Regions from separate parts of the Priestia sp. P1_B12_1 genome, predicted to be linked through region 1. Evidence: riboswitches for the same ligand, from Rfam matches in the RefSeq annotation. Region 1 holds a riboswitch; the other holds the start of a gene.
What was found. A riboswitch is a leader RNA that binds a small molecule or an ion and turns the genes downstream of it on or off. The one in region 1 is predicted to bind lysine.
Positions count from the first base shown of each region.

Region 2: another riboswitch for lysine. It lies ahead of AC1D0Y_RS21265 (amino acid permease); the one in region 1 lies ahead of AC1D0Y_RS04790 (aspartate kinase).

Region 1 covers NZ_JBFTZR010000001.1:912,952-920,845, reverse strand. Annotated here, with positions in the region: gene AC1D0Y_RS04815 (enoyl-CoA hydratase) at 1-113, shown strand, start outside; gene AC1D0Y_RS04810 (electron transfer flavoprotein subunit beta/FixA family protein) at 132-905, shown strand; gene AC1D0Y_RS04805 (electron transfer flavoprotein subunit alpha/FixB family protein) at 939-1,919, shown strand; gene trxA (thioredoxin) at 2,332-2,646, shown strand; gene uvrC (excinuclease ABC subunit UvrC) at 2,871-4,637, shown strand; lysine riboswitch at 4,703-4,880, shown strand; gene AC1D0Y_RS04790 (aspartate kinase) at 5,022-6,254, shown strand; gene AC1D0Y_RS04785 (YslB family protein) at 6,306-6,833, opposite strand; gene AC1D0Y_RS04780 (succinate dehydrogenase cytochrome b558 subunit) at 7,323-7,894, shown strand, end outside.
Region 2 covers NZ_JBFTZR010000007.1:42,048-49,941, forward strand. Annotated here, with positions in the region: gene eat (ethanolamine permease) at 1-725, opposite strand, end outside; gene eutC (ethanolamine ammonia-lyase subunit EutC) at 747-1,460, opposite strand; gene AC1D0Y_RS21250 (ethanolamine ammonia-lyase subunit EutB) at 1,475-2,845, opposite strand; gene AC1D0Y_RS21255 (ethanolamine ammonia-lyase reactivating factor EutA) at 2,872-4,287, opposite strand; gene thiT (energy-coupled thiamine transporter ThiT) at 4,444-5,052, opposite strand; TPP riboswitch at 5,085-5,185, opposite strand; lysine riboswitch at 5,360-5,544, shown strand; gene AC1D0Y_RS21265 (amino acid permease) at 5,647-7,086, shown strand; gene AC1D0Y_RS21270 (hypothetical protein) at 7,122-7,490, opposite strand; gene AC1D0Y_RS21275 (GNAT family N-acetyltransferase) at 7,594-7,894, opposite strand, start outside.

The DNA.
Region 1 (7,894 bases):
GCGGCATTAAAAAAGAAGCGCAGTTTTTTGGAAGCGTATTCAAAAGCCAGGATGCTCAAGAAGGCGTAGCCGCTTTTATTGAAAAGCGCCAGCCTAAATTTTTAGGAAAATAAGCTTAGGAGGGGAATTGAATGAATATTTACGTGTTAGTGAAAAGAACATTCGATACAGAGGAGAAACTTTCATTAAAAAATGGTCAAATTGTTGAAGATGGGGCTGAATTTATTATTAATCCTTACGATGAGTATGCAGTTGAAGAAGCTATTCAGCTAAAGGAAAAGCATGGCGGGGAGATTACGGTCGTGAGTGTAGGAGGGGAAGAATCAGAAAAAGAACTCCGAACAGCTTTGGCTATGGGAGCAGATAAAGCGGTTTTAATCAATACGGAAGATGACATAGAAGATGGCGATCAGTACACGACTTCTAGGCTGCTGGCACATTACTTAAAAGAACAATCTGCTGACTTGATTTTGGCAGGAAACGTAGCGATTGACGGAGGTTCGGGCCAAGTGGGACCGCGCGTAGCAGAACAGTTAGAAATCCCTTATATTACGACGATTACAAAATTGGATATCGAAGGTGAAAAAGTGACTGTTGTACGCGATGTGGAAGGTGATTCTGAGGTTATCGAAACGTCGCTTCCTCTTTTAGTAACAGCTCAGCAGGGACTTAACGAACCTCGCTATCCATCTCTTCCAGGGATTATGAAAGCGAAGAAGAAACCGTTGGTTGAAGTGGAATTGGATGATTTAGATTTAGATGAAGATGATGTAGAAGCAAAAACAAAGACTATTGAAATTTATTTGCCTCCGAAAAAAGACGCAGGACGCGTATTACAAGGAGATATAAAAGATCAAGTGACAGAACTGGTCAATTTACTGCATAAGGAAGCAAAAGTCATTTAATAAGTCAAAAGTCAAAACAATGGGGGGATTGCAATGGGACGCAAAGTGTTAGTTCTAGGAGAAGCACGTGATGGGGGATTACGAAACGTATCGTTTGAAGCGATTTCCGCAGCATCTACTGTAGCTGACGGTGGAGAAATTGTTGCAGCGTTAGTAGGAAAGAACGTAAAAGCTTTAAGTGAAGAGCTTATTGCGTACGGAGCGAATAAAGTTGTTGTGACGGAGCATGAAGATTTAGCTGCTTACACATCGGATGGCTACGCTCAGGCGTTATTAGCCATCATTGAAAGTGAACAGCCTGAAGCTATCGTATTTGGCCATACGGCTCTTGGCAAAGACCTAGCGCCAAAACTGGCAGCTCGCTTAGACAAAGGACTTATTTCCGATGTGACGGATGTAGAAGTTGGAGGGGATCAAGTAGTCTTCACCCGCCCAATTTATTCTGGTAAAGCATTTGAAAAGAAAATCATGACCGATGCTTTTACGTTTGTCACAATTCGTCCAAATAATATTTCACCGCTTGCAAAAGACGACGGACGTACAGGTGATGTAGAGGATTTAAATGTTGAAATCAAAAACCTGCGTACAGTTGTAAAAGAAGTTGTACGTAAAGCAACGCAAGGGGTTGATTTATCCGAAGCAAAAGTCGTGATTGCAGGTGGTCGAGGTGTAAAAAGCACGGAAGGTTTTGGACCTCTCCAAGAACTAGCGGACGTGTTAAATGGAGCTGTTGGGGCGTCTCGCGGAGCATGCGATGCAGATTACTGCGACTATTCTCTTCAGATCGGTCAGACGGGCAAAGTAGTCACACCAGATTTATACATTGCCTGCGGAATCTCAGGAGCCATTCAGCATTTGGCCGGCATGTCAAATTCAAAAATTATTGTTGCTATTAACAAAGATCCTGAGGCTAATATTTTTAAAGTAGCTGATTACGGAATCGTTGGAGATTTATTTGAAGTGGTGCCTCTGCTAACGGAAGAATTTAAAAAGCTGAAAGTACAGTCTGCGTAAGAGGCTGGGACAAAAGTATTTTAGACGAAGTGAAGAACGAACTATTGATCAAGATGTTTGATTAGTGGTTCGTTTTTTTGTTGGGGTAAACTTTATGTGTGTGGGTCTTTCTAGCAGCAGTTGATTTCTGTGCAAGACTCCTGCAGAAAGCGAAGTCTTGCACAGAAATCAACTGCGGTGGCACAAGCGGTTCAGCCTTTGTATACTATTTGTTCACCTTTAGATGGAATTCATTTCGTTATGTCTCAACCTCACGGAAAACGAAATTTTCTACGTATGTTTTTATGTAAATTGTACAAACTAGAGCGAAGAATAAACAGTATAAATGTAAGCAAAAAGTTAGCAAACCTTATTTGAAGGTGATATACTGTGAGTAGAATTTGGATATTGCATATATTTAGGAGGAATTAAAATGGCTATTGCACATGCTACAGATAAAAACTTTACAGATGAAATTAAATCAGGCCTAGTGCTTGTTGACTTTTGGGCACCATGGTGTGGCCCTTGTAAAATGATTGCTCCAGTTCTTGAAGAAATTGATGGTGAACTTAACGATAAAGTTAAAATCGTGAAAGTAGACGTTGATGAAAACCAAGAAACAGCTGGAAAATTTGGTGTTATGAGTATCCCAACTTTAGTATTATTTAAAGATGGAGAGAAAGTTGATCAAGTAGTTGGTTTCCAACCAAAAGAAGCATTAACAGAATTAATTAATAAACACGCGTAAGTCAAAACCTAGCTCAGGCTAGGTTTTTTCTTTTTCTCCACTTTTTCTCTTTTGGGAATACTTTTATTTAGCGAATATGCGTTCGTTTGTTTTATACTAGATGTAAGGAACACCGTCACAAATCTGGCTTATGTGCATGTATTGTAAAGCAGAAAAGAATGTAGGCTACGCTTCATAAGCGAATGTATAGATGGACAGAGTAAGAGAAGAGGAAGGAGAAAAGTATGAATGATTATTTAAAAGAAAAGCTGGCTATTTTACCGGATCAGCCCGGCTGCTACTTGATGAAAGATAAATATGGAACGGTCATTTACGTAGGAAAAGCAAAAGTATTAAAAAATCGAGTGCGCTCCTACTTTACCGGATCTCATGACGGAAAGACGCTTCGACTTGTAAACGACATTGTCGATTTTGAATATATCGTCACATCTTCTAATTTAGAAGCGCTTATTTTAGAAATGAATTTAATTAAAAAGCATGATCCAAAATACAATATCATGCTTAAAGATGATAAGGGCTATCCCTTTATTAAGATTACAGCTGAAAAACAGCCCCGGCTTGTTATTACAAGAAAAATAAAAAAAGATAAAGGGAAATACTTCGGTCCTTATCCTAACGTTCAAGCTGCAAATGAAACCAAGCGGCTTCTTGATCGCATTTATCCACTAAGAAAGTGCTCTACCATGCCAGACAGACCTTGTTTGTATTACCATATCGGGCAATGTCTAGCTCCTTGCGTAAAAGAAGTAAAAGAAGAGCAAAACAAACAAATTATTGAAAATATCACTCGGTTTTTAAATGGTGGATATGAGCATGTCAAAACAGAGTTAACTGAAAAAATGTTAAAAGCTTCAGAAGAACTTGACTTTGAAAGGGCTAAAGAATATCGAGATCAAATTGCTCATATTGAAGCGACAATGGAAAAGCAAAAAGTAACGTTTAATGATTTTGTTAATCGAGATGTGTTTGGCTATTCTTATGATAAAGGCTGGATGTGTGTTCAAGTTTTCTTTATTCGCCAAGGGAAATTAATTGAGCGAGAAGTTTCTATGTTTCCTTTTTATAAAGAGCCAGAAGAAGATTTCTTAACTTTTATCGGTCAGTTTTATGCCAAAAATATTAAGCCAAAAGAAGTGCTGGTTCCAGCAACGATTGATGCAGAGTTAGCTGAGAAATTAGTAGAAGTAGAGGTTCAGCATCCAAAGCGAGGCAAAAAGAAAGAATTAGTAGAACTTGCGTGTAAAAATGCAAAAATTGCGCTCGGTGAAAAATTCTATTTAATTGAACGAGATGAAGAGCGCACGGTTGGCGCAGTTGAACGGTTAGGAGAAGAGCTTGGAATTGCAGCGCCTTACCGGATTGAAGCATTTGATAACTCAAATATTCAAGGGACAGATCCCGTTTCTGCGATGATTGTTTTTGTTGATGGGAAACCGGAAAAGAAAGAATATCGCAAATATAAAATTAAGACCGTAAAGGGACCAGATGATTACAGTTCCATGAGAGAAGTCGTTCGCAGACGGTATTCCAGAGCGTTAAAAGAAGGTCTTCCGCTTCCAGATTTAATTGTTGTAGATGGGGGCAAAGGGCATTTAGCTGCAGTACAGGACGTTCTCGAAAATGAATTGGGACTTTTAGTGCCTACAGCAGGTCTTGTCAAAGATGATAAGCACAGAACCTCCAACCTGATGATTGGTGAGCCTCCTCAAATCATACCGCTTGAACGCAATAGTCAAGAATTTTATTTGCTTCAGCGAATTCAAGATGAAGTTCACCGCTTTGCGATTACTTTCCACCGTCAAGTGCGCTCTAAGTCCGCTTTTCAGTCTGTTCTGGACGACATTCCGGGAGTGGGAGAAAAGCGTAAAAAAGCTTTGTTAAAGTATTTTGGTTCGGTGAAAAAATTGAAAGAAGCAACGGTTGATGATATTCGAAATTCAGGTGTTCCTCAAAACATTGCTGAAAAAATTTATGAAACATTACAAAAATAGTCTTGAAATAATAGAAAATATTTGATAAGCTATTAACTAATTTCATACGACACTTCATCAAATGAAGTGAAGATAGAGGTGCAAATTTAATCAGTACGTATCAGGAAGGGTATGAGCCCTTATGAATGAGACGGAAAGGGAAATTTGCCGAAGTGAACATTACCTCATAGTAATGATTGCTGGTTCTGCGTTGAATAAACGTAGGATTGTCAAGATGTAGATTCTTGGAGAGCTATCTCACGGCAGTGGACGGTTATGTTTTATAATTTTCGTTCGTTAAGCAATGAGAGCTCATCTCATTGCTTTTTTTATTGTCTGAGTAAAAAAATTTAGCTTCTCATCATCCTGCATATGCAAATTTATTGAAAAGGAATGAACAAAATTATGGCATTAATCGTTCAAAAATTTGGTGGAACATCTGTTGGTTCTGTTGAACGTATCCAACATGTAGCAAACCGTGTTATTCAAGAAGCAGAGCGCGGTAACCAAGTAGTTGTTGTTGTATCGGCAATGGGCAAAACGACAGATGCACTGGTGAAATTAGCAAGTGATATTACGGACAGTCCAAGCAAACGCGAAATGGATATGCTTCTTACAACTGGAGAACAAGTAACGATTTCCCTGTTAACAATGGCCCTTCAATATAAAGGGTATGAAGCAACTTCGCTAACAGGTTGGCAAGCTGGTATCCAGACGGAAGCAGTTCACAGCAATGCACGAATCCAGCACATTGACACGACACGTATTCAAAGCCAATTAGATAGAGGCCGAATCGTAGTAGTAGCTGGATTCCAAGGCTGTTCAGAAGATGGAAGCATTACAACATTAGGTCGAGGCGGCTCTGACACTACGGCAGTAGCTCTTGCCGCAGCATTAAAAGCTGCAAAATGTGATATTTATACAGACGTAACAGGAGTGTTTACGACAGATCCGCGCTATGTAGAAGATGCTCGTAAGCTTCACTCTATTTCATATGACGAAATGTTAGAATTAGCTAATTTGGGAGCAGGGGTGCTGCATCCGCGCGCTGTTGAGTTTGCAAAAAATTATCAGATACCGCTAGAAGTGCGTTCAAGCTTAGAAAACGAGAATGGAACGATTGTTGAGGAGGAAGTTTCAATGGAACAAAACTTAGTCGTAAGAGGAATTGCGTTTGAAGATAATATTTCACGAGTGACAATTGAAGGGTTAAACAATGAGTTGCAAACTCTTTCTACTATTTTTACAGCATTAGCAAAAGAACAGTTAAATGTGGACATTATTATTCAAAACGTAACGGCTAATAATCGTCTCTCTATCTCATTTTCTATTAAAACCGTAGACGTAGATGCCGCTCTTGCCGTCTTAAAAGAGTATAAATCTACTTTAGGATATACGCGTATTGAACATGAAAGCGGTCTGGCTAAAGTATCAATTGTCGGCTCTGGCATGATTTCTAATCCAGGCGTTGCAGCCGAAATGTTTGAAGTGCTGGCAGGGGAGAAAATTGAAGTGAAGATGGTCAGCACGTCTGAAATTAAAGTATCTACAGTTGTACCGCACGCTGATATGGTAAAAGCTGTTGAGACGCTTCACGTAGCATTTGAATTAGAAGAGCAGCAAGCAGTGCACGTATAAAGAAGAGAAAAAAGACGTGGTATCTCCACGTCTTTTATATATACGTATTTCCTACTTTTTATAGCGCTCCGCGCGTGTTTCGGTAGGTAAGATATCTTTTCGGTCCCACTGCACGGAAATCAGCACTTTTCCGTTCTTTTCTTTATGTGTTAAGTAGGCTTCTGTTAGGCAGTTGTTTTGACGCTGAATCTGTTCAGCCACAAATCCTGACTCAAGATGAAACGAACAAGTTTCCTGCTGAAATCTTTTGCTGACCACATCACCTGATAACTCAAGCTCGAGTGAATATTTATCTTTTTTTGCAAGCGTCAGTGTTCCCCAGGAAGCTGCTTTAAAAAAAGCGACGATTTCATCCATTGTATTTAATGGGTATTTCCGCGCAAGGTGTTTTCCTGCCCAGTATGAAATGGTATTTGTTTCGTCTCCAAGAAGCTCTGGAATTAACACGTCACGCAAAAGGCTGTATCCGAAATATGAAACGTGATCAAGAGTTCTCTCTGTTTCAGCTGTGACGTTAGGTTCTGATGTTTCCATCGTCTCTTCAAGTTCTTGCTGTGATTCTGTTTGTAAATTGCTCATGCTTTCCCCTCTTTCTTTACTACTATTATATACAAATCTAAAAAACCTCTCACGCATTTTTTTAATAAAATGTAAGAGGATCTTTATTATGGTAAAAAGAGTTAGATGTAAAGATGAAAAATCCATAATATACCTTTTAAAAGGGTACTTTTACCTGTGTAAATGTTTTGTGAACTTGTTTACAATAAAAGCATAAAGTAAACGCTTACTTATTTGTGGCAAGCAATATTATAATAGAAAGAAAAAATCTGTAACATCAATACAGTAAGCGTTAACAAATATAAAATTTTATAAATTTATATTTTATAGAAGATTTAAACATCTTGCCTTGACGCTCTTAATCGATGGGAGTAAAATTAACCTGTCACATACTTTATTAGGAAATGCAAAGGTTTTCATTTCCTGTATTCACGATTAATCTATTTGTCTAGTGGGAGTAAGAAAGTTCTTCACAAACTATGTTCATTTAACTAAGGGGGGTCTACGCAGATGGCGGCAAACAGAGAGTTTCAATATCGGAGAATCCATTCATTACTTGGGGTAATACCAATCGGGATTTTCTTAACACAGCATTTAGTTGTGAATCATTTCGCGACAAAGGGAGAAGAATCATTTAATCAAGCAGCTCACTTCATGGAGAGCTTACCTTTCCGCTATGCTCTAGAAATTTTCATTATTTTCTTACCAATCGTTTTTCACGCAATATACGGTCTTTACATCGCATTCACTGCTAAAACAAACGTTAACAACTACGGTTTTTTCCGTAACTGGATGTTTATCCTTCAGCGTGTTTCAGGTGTAATCACACTTATCTTCATCACATGGCACGTATGGGAAACCAGAATACAAGCTGCGCTTGGAAAAGAAGTAGATTTTCAAATGATGGAACGAATTTTAAGCAACCCGGCAATGCTTGCATTCTACATAGTTGGTGTTGTATCTACGATCTTCCACTTTGCAAACGGTCTATGGTCATTTGGAGTTAGCTGGGGGTTAACTGTAACACCACGTTCTCAAAGAATTTCAACTTATGTGACATTAGCAATCTTCTTAGCACTTAC
Region 2 (7,894 bases), on a different contig from region 1:
CCAAGTCCTGCTGTTACAAATAGTGTAAACAACGTTGCGGTTGCTAGAGTAATAATCGCTCCAATAAATCCTTTAGGAATGTTTTTCTTAGGATTTTCCACTTCTTCCGCTGCCATTGCTCCTCCTTCTATTGCCAGATAAAACCAAACAGCGAATGGAATAGCTGCTAGTACCCCTGTTGGCCCGTTAATAAATGAATAATCATTAAAAATATTCGATGTTTGTACATGAGGCAAACCAGCTACATAAAAAATAGATAAACCAATTAGTGCAACAATGGTAGCTGTAAGCTCAATCACCGCTACTTCTTTTACCCCGATTAAATTTAATAAAACAAAGAAAATAAAGGCACCTACCGTTGCGTATACAGGGTTAACGGCTGGAATGAGAAAATGCAGGTATGCTCCTGTTGACACTGCAATAGCAGGAGGAGCAAAAATAAATTCAAGCAAGCAGGCAATTCCTGCGATATATCCCCCAAAAGGTCCAAGTGCTCTTCTTGCATAAGCTGAAGGTCCACCAGCTTGCGGGATAGATGTTGAAAGCTCTGCATAACTGAACATAAACGTTGTGTAAAACACAGTTACAATTAGGCTTGCAATTGCAAGCCCAATAATCCCGCCTTGTTCAAACCCGTAATTCCACCCAAAGTATTGTCCTGAAATAACCATGCCCACTGAAATAGCCCATAAATGAATAGGTTTTAATTGTTTTTGTAACGCCATACGTTCTCCTCCTTTTGATGTTTAGACAATAAGATGTACACCGCTTGTTTGCTGCTTAATCATTTTGTCAATCATGGTACCGATATGTGCGGCTGCCTCAATAGGAGGCGTCCCTCTTTTATGAATATTAGAAATGACCATACGATCAGACTCTTTTTTGCCTTTGCTAGGTTCATAGCACATGTAAGCACTCATTGATTCAGCACTGACCAGTCCAGGTCGCTCTCCAATCAATAGCACAAGTGCTTTTGGCTTTATGATCTCGCCAATTTCATCCATACACGCAACCCGTCCCCCTTTTACAAAAAATGAAGTCCCGATATGAAGTCCATATGATTGCAGGGAGTCAATTAAAGCTGGATACACGTCACTTATGTTTTCTTCGATTGCCTTGGCACTCAGTCCATCTGAGACTACTACTTGTACATCAGGCTGACCCACGCAGTTTTTAAAAATTTCTTTTTTAGCGTTATCTGCTAATAACCTTCCTTGATCCGGCCGTTTTAAATAATGTTCTTTTGACTCCACGCGTGTATTCACAGAGAAAAGGTTAAACTCGGTTAAAATATCTTCTGCAACTACTCCATATACAGAGTCTACGGCTGCAGCATGATCCGTGCGAAAAGATAAAACGTCTTTTGTTAGCGGCCTTGTTCCTGTACGGCCGACACCTATGCGGGCAGGGGTAAATTGTTTAAGTGTTTCAAGCGGATCGCGATTTGACTTTGGTATCATAGTAAGCACCTTCCTTAAATCAAATTCATAAAAATAGTTGGGTCTCCGGCTCTAGATGTAAAGTGCCCGTTGTCCATAATACGCTGATCTTCAAGCCACTTTTGAAATAACGGCGTTGGGGTACGCCCTAACACATTACGTACCGTTGCAATGTCATGATAACTAAGAGACTGGTAGTTTAGCATGCAGTCATCAGCCATGGGCACTCCTATGACAAAGTTCACTCCAGCTGTTCCCAGAAGCATACTTAAATTATCCATATCATTTTGATCAGCATCCATGTGGTTGGTGTAACATACGTCTACTCCCATAGGCAGGCCATGCATTTTACCCATGAAATGATCTTCTAACCCAGCTCGTAGAACTTGTTTGCTGTTATATAAGTATTCAGGTCCAATAAATCCAACAACTGTATTAACTAAGAAAGGCTTGTAGTGACGAGCTAAGCCGTAGCATCTGGCTTCGAGCGTTACTTGATCAATGTTATAGTGAGCTTCTGCTGACAGTTCAGAACCTTGTCCTGTTTCAAAATACCAGCGGTTTGGACCTTTTGCCGTTCCTTTTTCATGAATTAACGCTGTCGCTTCATCGAGCATAGACAGTGAAATTCCAAATGAATCATTACCAGCTTCTGTACCTGCTAAACTTTGAAAAATCAAGTCAGCAGATGCTCCTTTTTCAATTGCTCTCATTTGACTCGTTACGTGTGATAATACACAGTTTTGAGTAGGAATTGACCATTCGTTGATTATATTTTTTGTTTCATTTAAAAGCGCGTAGATATTATCCGTTGTGTCAATAACAGGGTTAATTCCGATAACCGCATCTCCAATTCCATAGCTTAACGCTTCGTATAGAGATGCTCTCATTCCTTTTAAATTATCTGAAGGATGATTAGGCTGGGCTCTAGAAGCCAATACTCCTTTTTGGCCGATAGTCGTTTGACAAGTAGTTTGCACTTCTATCTTGGCAGCTCCTTGAATTAAATCTAAATTGGACATAATTTTAGTAGCCGCCGCAATCATTTCGCTGCTTAATCCTTGGCTAAGTGCAAGAAGGTCTTCTCCGCTATGCTGATCGGATAAAATATATTCTCTTAAATCCCCTACTGTCCAATTTTTAATAATATCGTAAACAGATGAATCAATCTGACTTTCGATTAATGCCGAGACGTTGTCTTCATCTGCGCTGAGCAGCGGATAGTTTCTGATATCAGCAAGTGTGATATCAGCTAGGACTTGCTTTGCTGCCATTCGTTCTTTCATTGACTCAGCGCTAACTCCTGCGAGCTGATCTCCAGAACGCTCTTCGTTTGCTTTGGCCATGATTTCTTTTAAGCTATAAAATGAAAATGTTTCTCCTAACAATCGTGTAGTTTTAAACATCGTTTCCTCCTTGTATATTTAGTAGATTATGATGAAAAAGCGAGCGTTTTAACGGAAACGGAGATCGCTTCTCCAGCTACTGGTAACCCTAGATCAATGTAATCTCCGTGTGTAAAATCAATTTGATCTAAACAAATAATTTCTAACTCTTTCCTCTGTTTAGCTAATGCTTGTCCTAAAGCTTTTGCAATATCTTGCTCGCATAGAACAACGAGGCACTTAGCTCCTTTAAAACAAGCAATAAATTCAGCGCTTATTACTTTTGCTAATTCTTGAAGCATCTTATAGCTGCAGTAAGGAAAATGAGATAAAGCAATAGCAGCGGGGGGATCTTCTGCGCTGAAAATAGTTGAAGCCTGCATACATGCCGCTCGAGCTCTTTCTTGAAACATCAGCGGATTCCATTTCTCTTCTTGCTGAACAGGTATCTCTACAATCGGGATATTTTTTAACGGCAGCCGCTTTGACCCAATGTATACAGTTGATCCGCTAACTTCTGTATTTTGCATACCAGCCCCAATTACAGTAGCGCGCGTTGTCTCAGCGGCTTGAGATACTTGGATGGATTGAAAATGATATGCTAGAAGCGGACCAACGTCTCCATGTATGGCCACTTCCTTCACTGTTTTTGGCTTTTGCTTCTCCATCATTGCTCCTACTCCTCCTGAAACCATGATCATTTCGGGGATAGAAGATCTTGTATGAGGAGAAACGATCAGCGAGGAATTTTGATTCAGCGCATTTACATAATTCACGGTTTCTTCAGCTAGTAATTGACAGATAGACGAGAGCTTTTCAAATGTTGCTTTTTCACCTTCTCGCAGTGTTAAAGAATTATTTTTCAAAAATTCAGTTAAATGAGAAGAAACGTAGGTAACAAAACCTTCTGAATTCAGACGAATTAATCTTCCTCCCACATGCAGTGTAAACGTTTCTATAACTTTTCCATTTTGACATAAAGCGATGTTAGCAGTTCCTCCTCCTACATCAATATTGGCAATTACTGCATTTGTTTCAGCAGAACGTTCGATTGCTCCTGATCCTTTTGCTGCTAATATTCCTTCTAAGTCAGCGCCGGCTGTTGCAACAACAAAATCCCCAGCATGTTCGGCTAGATAGTGAACGATACTTTCTGCATTTTTCTTTCTGGCCGTTTCTCCTGTGATGATCACAGCACCTGCCTCCACTTGATCTAAGGAGATTCCTGCATTCTTATACTCTTGTTCTAGTAGTACCGTTAATCGTTGAACATCGATTTCAACATCGTTTAGCATAGGAGTGGTATAGATAGAACTTGCATACGTTACGCGACGATCAATAATTTGACAGCCTGGCAGCGTAAACTGATTTTGTTGATTTGCTATTAACAGCTTGCTTACAATCAGTTTTGTTGTACTTGTTCCAATATCTAAACCTATGCTCGTGATCCATTTCTGTAGCATGCTATCAATCCCTTATCTCGTTTGAATATGGTGATTATCATAAAACAGTTTTTTGAATATTTCACTAACTATGTTATCAAACCTGACACACTTTTGTGTAAACAAAGGTGACAAATGACAAAAAAGACTAAATCTTGGTAGATTTAGTCTTTTTGCTTATGATGAGTGTGATTTAGTTATAATCATTCTTGATGCCGATGGAATTAATAGTGAAAGAATGATTAAGCAGGCTATTAGTGATCCTACCATTGAAATCCCGTTCATTGAAAAAGAATACCATAGAGCGGACATGCCCTTTGGCGCATATGATCCCCAGAAAATAATACCCGCAATAAAGTGCCAGAAATACCGTGCGAAGCTGCCGATAATAAGGGATAAAATAATCAAAACAAAAGCTTTTGATCTGTTATTGTTAGCTAAATTAGTTTTAATAGATTGCGAAAAAATACCTCCAAAACCTATAAAAGCAAAAGCCACAATATATTCAATAAACGTTTGCAGCGCTGTTAAAATATAAGCTGTTCCTGTTGCCAACTGTAAAAGCCCCCATAATAGACCAGATAGAGCCCCGCCTTTTACTCCCCAGCGAAAGCACATAATAAAAATGGGCACCATGGAGAACGAAATACTCACAGCCGTTGCAATCTTAATGGAAGGCAAAAGATCAAGTAGAAGTGCCAATGCTGCAAAAATAGCTATTTCAATTTTAGCCTGTAAAGGTAATGCTTTATTCACGTTTCTCACTCCTGTTTTTGAATCATTCATATCAAACGGTTTACACAGGAGTAAGCAAATATATGCTACTATTCCCACATTCCTACGCTAGCGTTAACTAACAGGTTCGAAGGGTCTGAACAATTTGTTCACTCTCAGCACGGCGGCTCCCCCTGTGGTACGTTCGGATATTTATGTAGTATTATGACAACATCCATTATATCATATGTAACAAAATAGATTCGAGAGATTTCAAAGATGTTTCTATTTTCTGAATCTATTTTTTATAATGACAATCGTTTTAGTATTTGGTATACTTCTTTTATGTCAAATGAATATAAAAAACCCTCATCCTAATCGATGAGGTAGAGGTCGCAGTTTTTAATAGTAAAGCAACGGAAATGCAGAGAACATTGAGGATGTTGCTTGAAAGGAAAAATTGCCGAAGTTTAGATCACTTCTCGGTTGATTTAAGCTGGGGCTGTCTCCGAACAGGAACAGAACTGTCACATCATGCGAGTGATGTGAAGAGCTATCTTCACGGAAGGTTGACGCGGTTTTCAGATTTAAAAGCGCGCACATATACTGCGGGCTTTTTTTATGTTATCCCGTCTCTTTCCGTACATTCGAAAGGAGTATTTATCTATGCAAGAGCAGCAAGAATTAAAACGTGGGTTGAAATCTCGCCACTTAACGATGATTTCATTAGGAGGAGCCATCGGAACCGGCTTATTCCTAGCAAGTGGTGGAGCAATTCACACAGCAGGACCTGGGGGAGCGCTTTTAGCTTACGCTATCATTGGTGTCATGGTTTACTTTTTGATGACCAGCCTAGCGGAGCTCGCAGCTTATATGCCTGAAGCCGGTTCGTTTAGTACGTATGCGTCTCGGTTTGTAGATCCATCCTTTGGTTTCGCTCTCGGCTGGAACTATTGGTATAACTGGGCTATTACGATTGCCGCTGAATTATCGGCTGGAGCCCTTATTATGAAATTTTGGTTCCCAAACTCTTCTTCTATTTTATGGAGTGCCCTGTTTTTATTAATTATGTTTGGGCTTAACTACCTTTCTGTAAAAGGATTTGGTGAATCTGAATTTTGGTTTTCGTTAATTAAAGTAGTAACGGTTATCATCTTTTTAGTTATTGGTATTATGATGATTTTTGGTATCTTTAACAATGAAGCACCAGGTTTTAAAAACTTCACGCTTGGTGATGGACCCATTCACGGTGGATTCTTTACTGTCTTAGGTATTTTTATGGCTGCTGGTTTTTCATTCCAAGGAACAGAGTTGCTTGGAGTCGCAGCTGGAGAAAGTGAAGATCCGGAAAAAACGGTTCCTCGCGCAGTTAAACAAGTCTTCTGGCGCATCTTGTTATTTTATATTTTAGCTATTTTTGTTATCGGGATGCTTATTCCATACACAGCGGATTCATTAGCAAGTGATGATGTGCGGGTAAGTCCATTTACTTTAATATTCGAACGAGCAGGTCTGGCGTTTGCAGCATCAGCTATCAATGCCGTTATTTTAACAGCCGTTTTATCTGCTGGTAACTCAGGTATGTATGCTTCTACGCGTATGCTTTGGAACTTAGCAAAAGATGGAAAAGCACCGAGGTTCTTAGCAAAAGTAAATAAACGAGGCGTTCCGGTTAATGCTTTAATCGCAACGGCACTTGTCGGTACACTTGCATTTGGTGCTTCATTTTTTGGAGACGGTGCGGTATACACGTGGTTACTTAACGCTTCTGGTATGTCTGGTTTTATTGCTTGGTTAGGAATTGCCATCAGCCACTATCGTTTTAGAAGAGCATTTGTTGCTCAAGGTCATGATTTGAGTGAACTTCCATATCATGCAAAACTTTTCCCGTTTGGTCCTATCTTTGCCTTTATTTTATGTGCTGTTGTCATTTTAGGTCAAAACTATTCGGCGTTTACGGGTGATTCGATTGACTGGTACGGTGTACTTGTTTCTTATATCGGACTTCCTTTATTCTTAATTGTTTGGTTAGGATACAAATGGACGAAAAAGTCAAAACTTATTCCGTTAAAAGAATGCCAAGTAACAGTAAAAAAATACGAATAAAAAAAGCTCTCTATTCTTTTGAATAGAGAGCTTTTTTATGTGATCTGATCAGCAAAATGAAGAGATATATAGGCGGGCTGATTTTTCATAACAAGCATATAACCTTTGAGGGGGCGATTACAGTAATCAGCAGCTTCTATATAATAAATATGCTGAATTAACCTGCTTAAATGGGTTACAAAAGATGGAAGTTGATGAGTAGGAATGCTTTGGATGTAGTCTATGATTTCTTGTTGAGTTTGAAGGCCTGAATGGGTACATTCTAACAGATAAAAAAGCGGATCTGCTGCTATAGTAGATAGTTCAGAGTTGTGTTTGATTCTATTCAGCTGGATATGCAGTTCTTTTTTTGACCATCTTTTTGGAATAGCTCTTAGATACTGATATTGAAAATGTGTATTCATGATAGCTAACACCTTTCGTATTAAAATAATAAAACGACTTATTATTTTAATAACCTTTACACATGAAACTAAAACGTTACAATGTGTAAAGGTGTCATACATCTTATAAAATAAGCTGATAAAAAAGAACATCTTGCCACTGATTAAATTTCCAGCCTACTTCTTTAAATTCTCCGCAAAATGTAAAATTAAATTGCTCATGCATTTTGATACTGATATCATTCCCTTTTGTAATCCCTGAAATAACAACGTGATGGTTGAGTTCTTTAGCTAATTCCAAAATTCGCTTCATAAGCTTTTTTCCAATGCCATGCCCCTGCTGGTTTTTATCAATATAAATCGATAGCTCTACCGTTTGAATGTACGCCTCTTTATCTCGATAAGAAGAAAGCGAAGCATAGCCC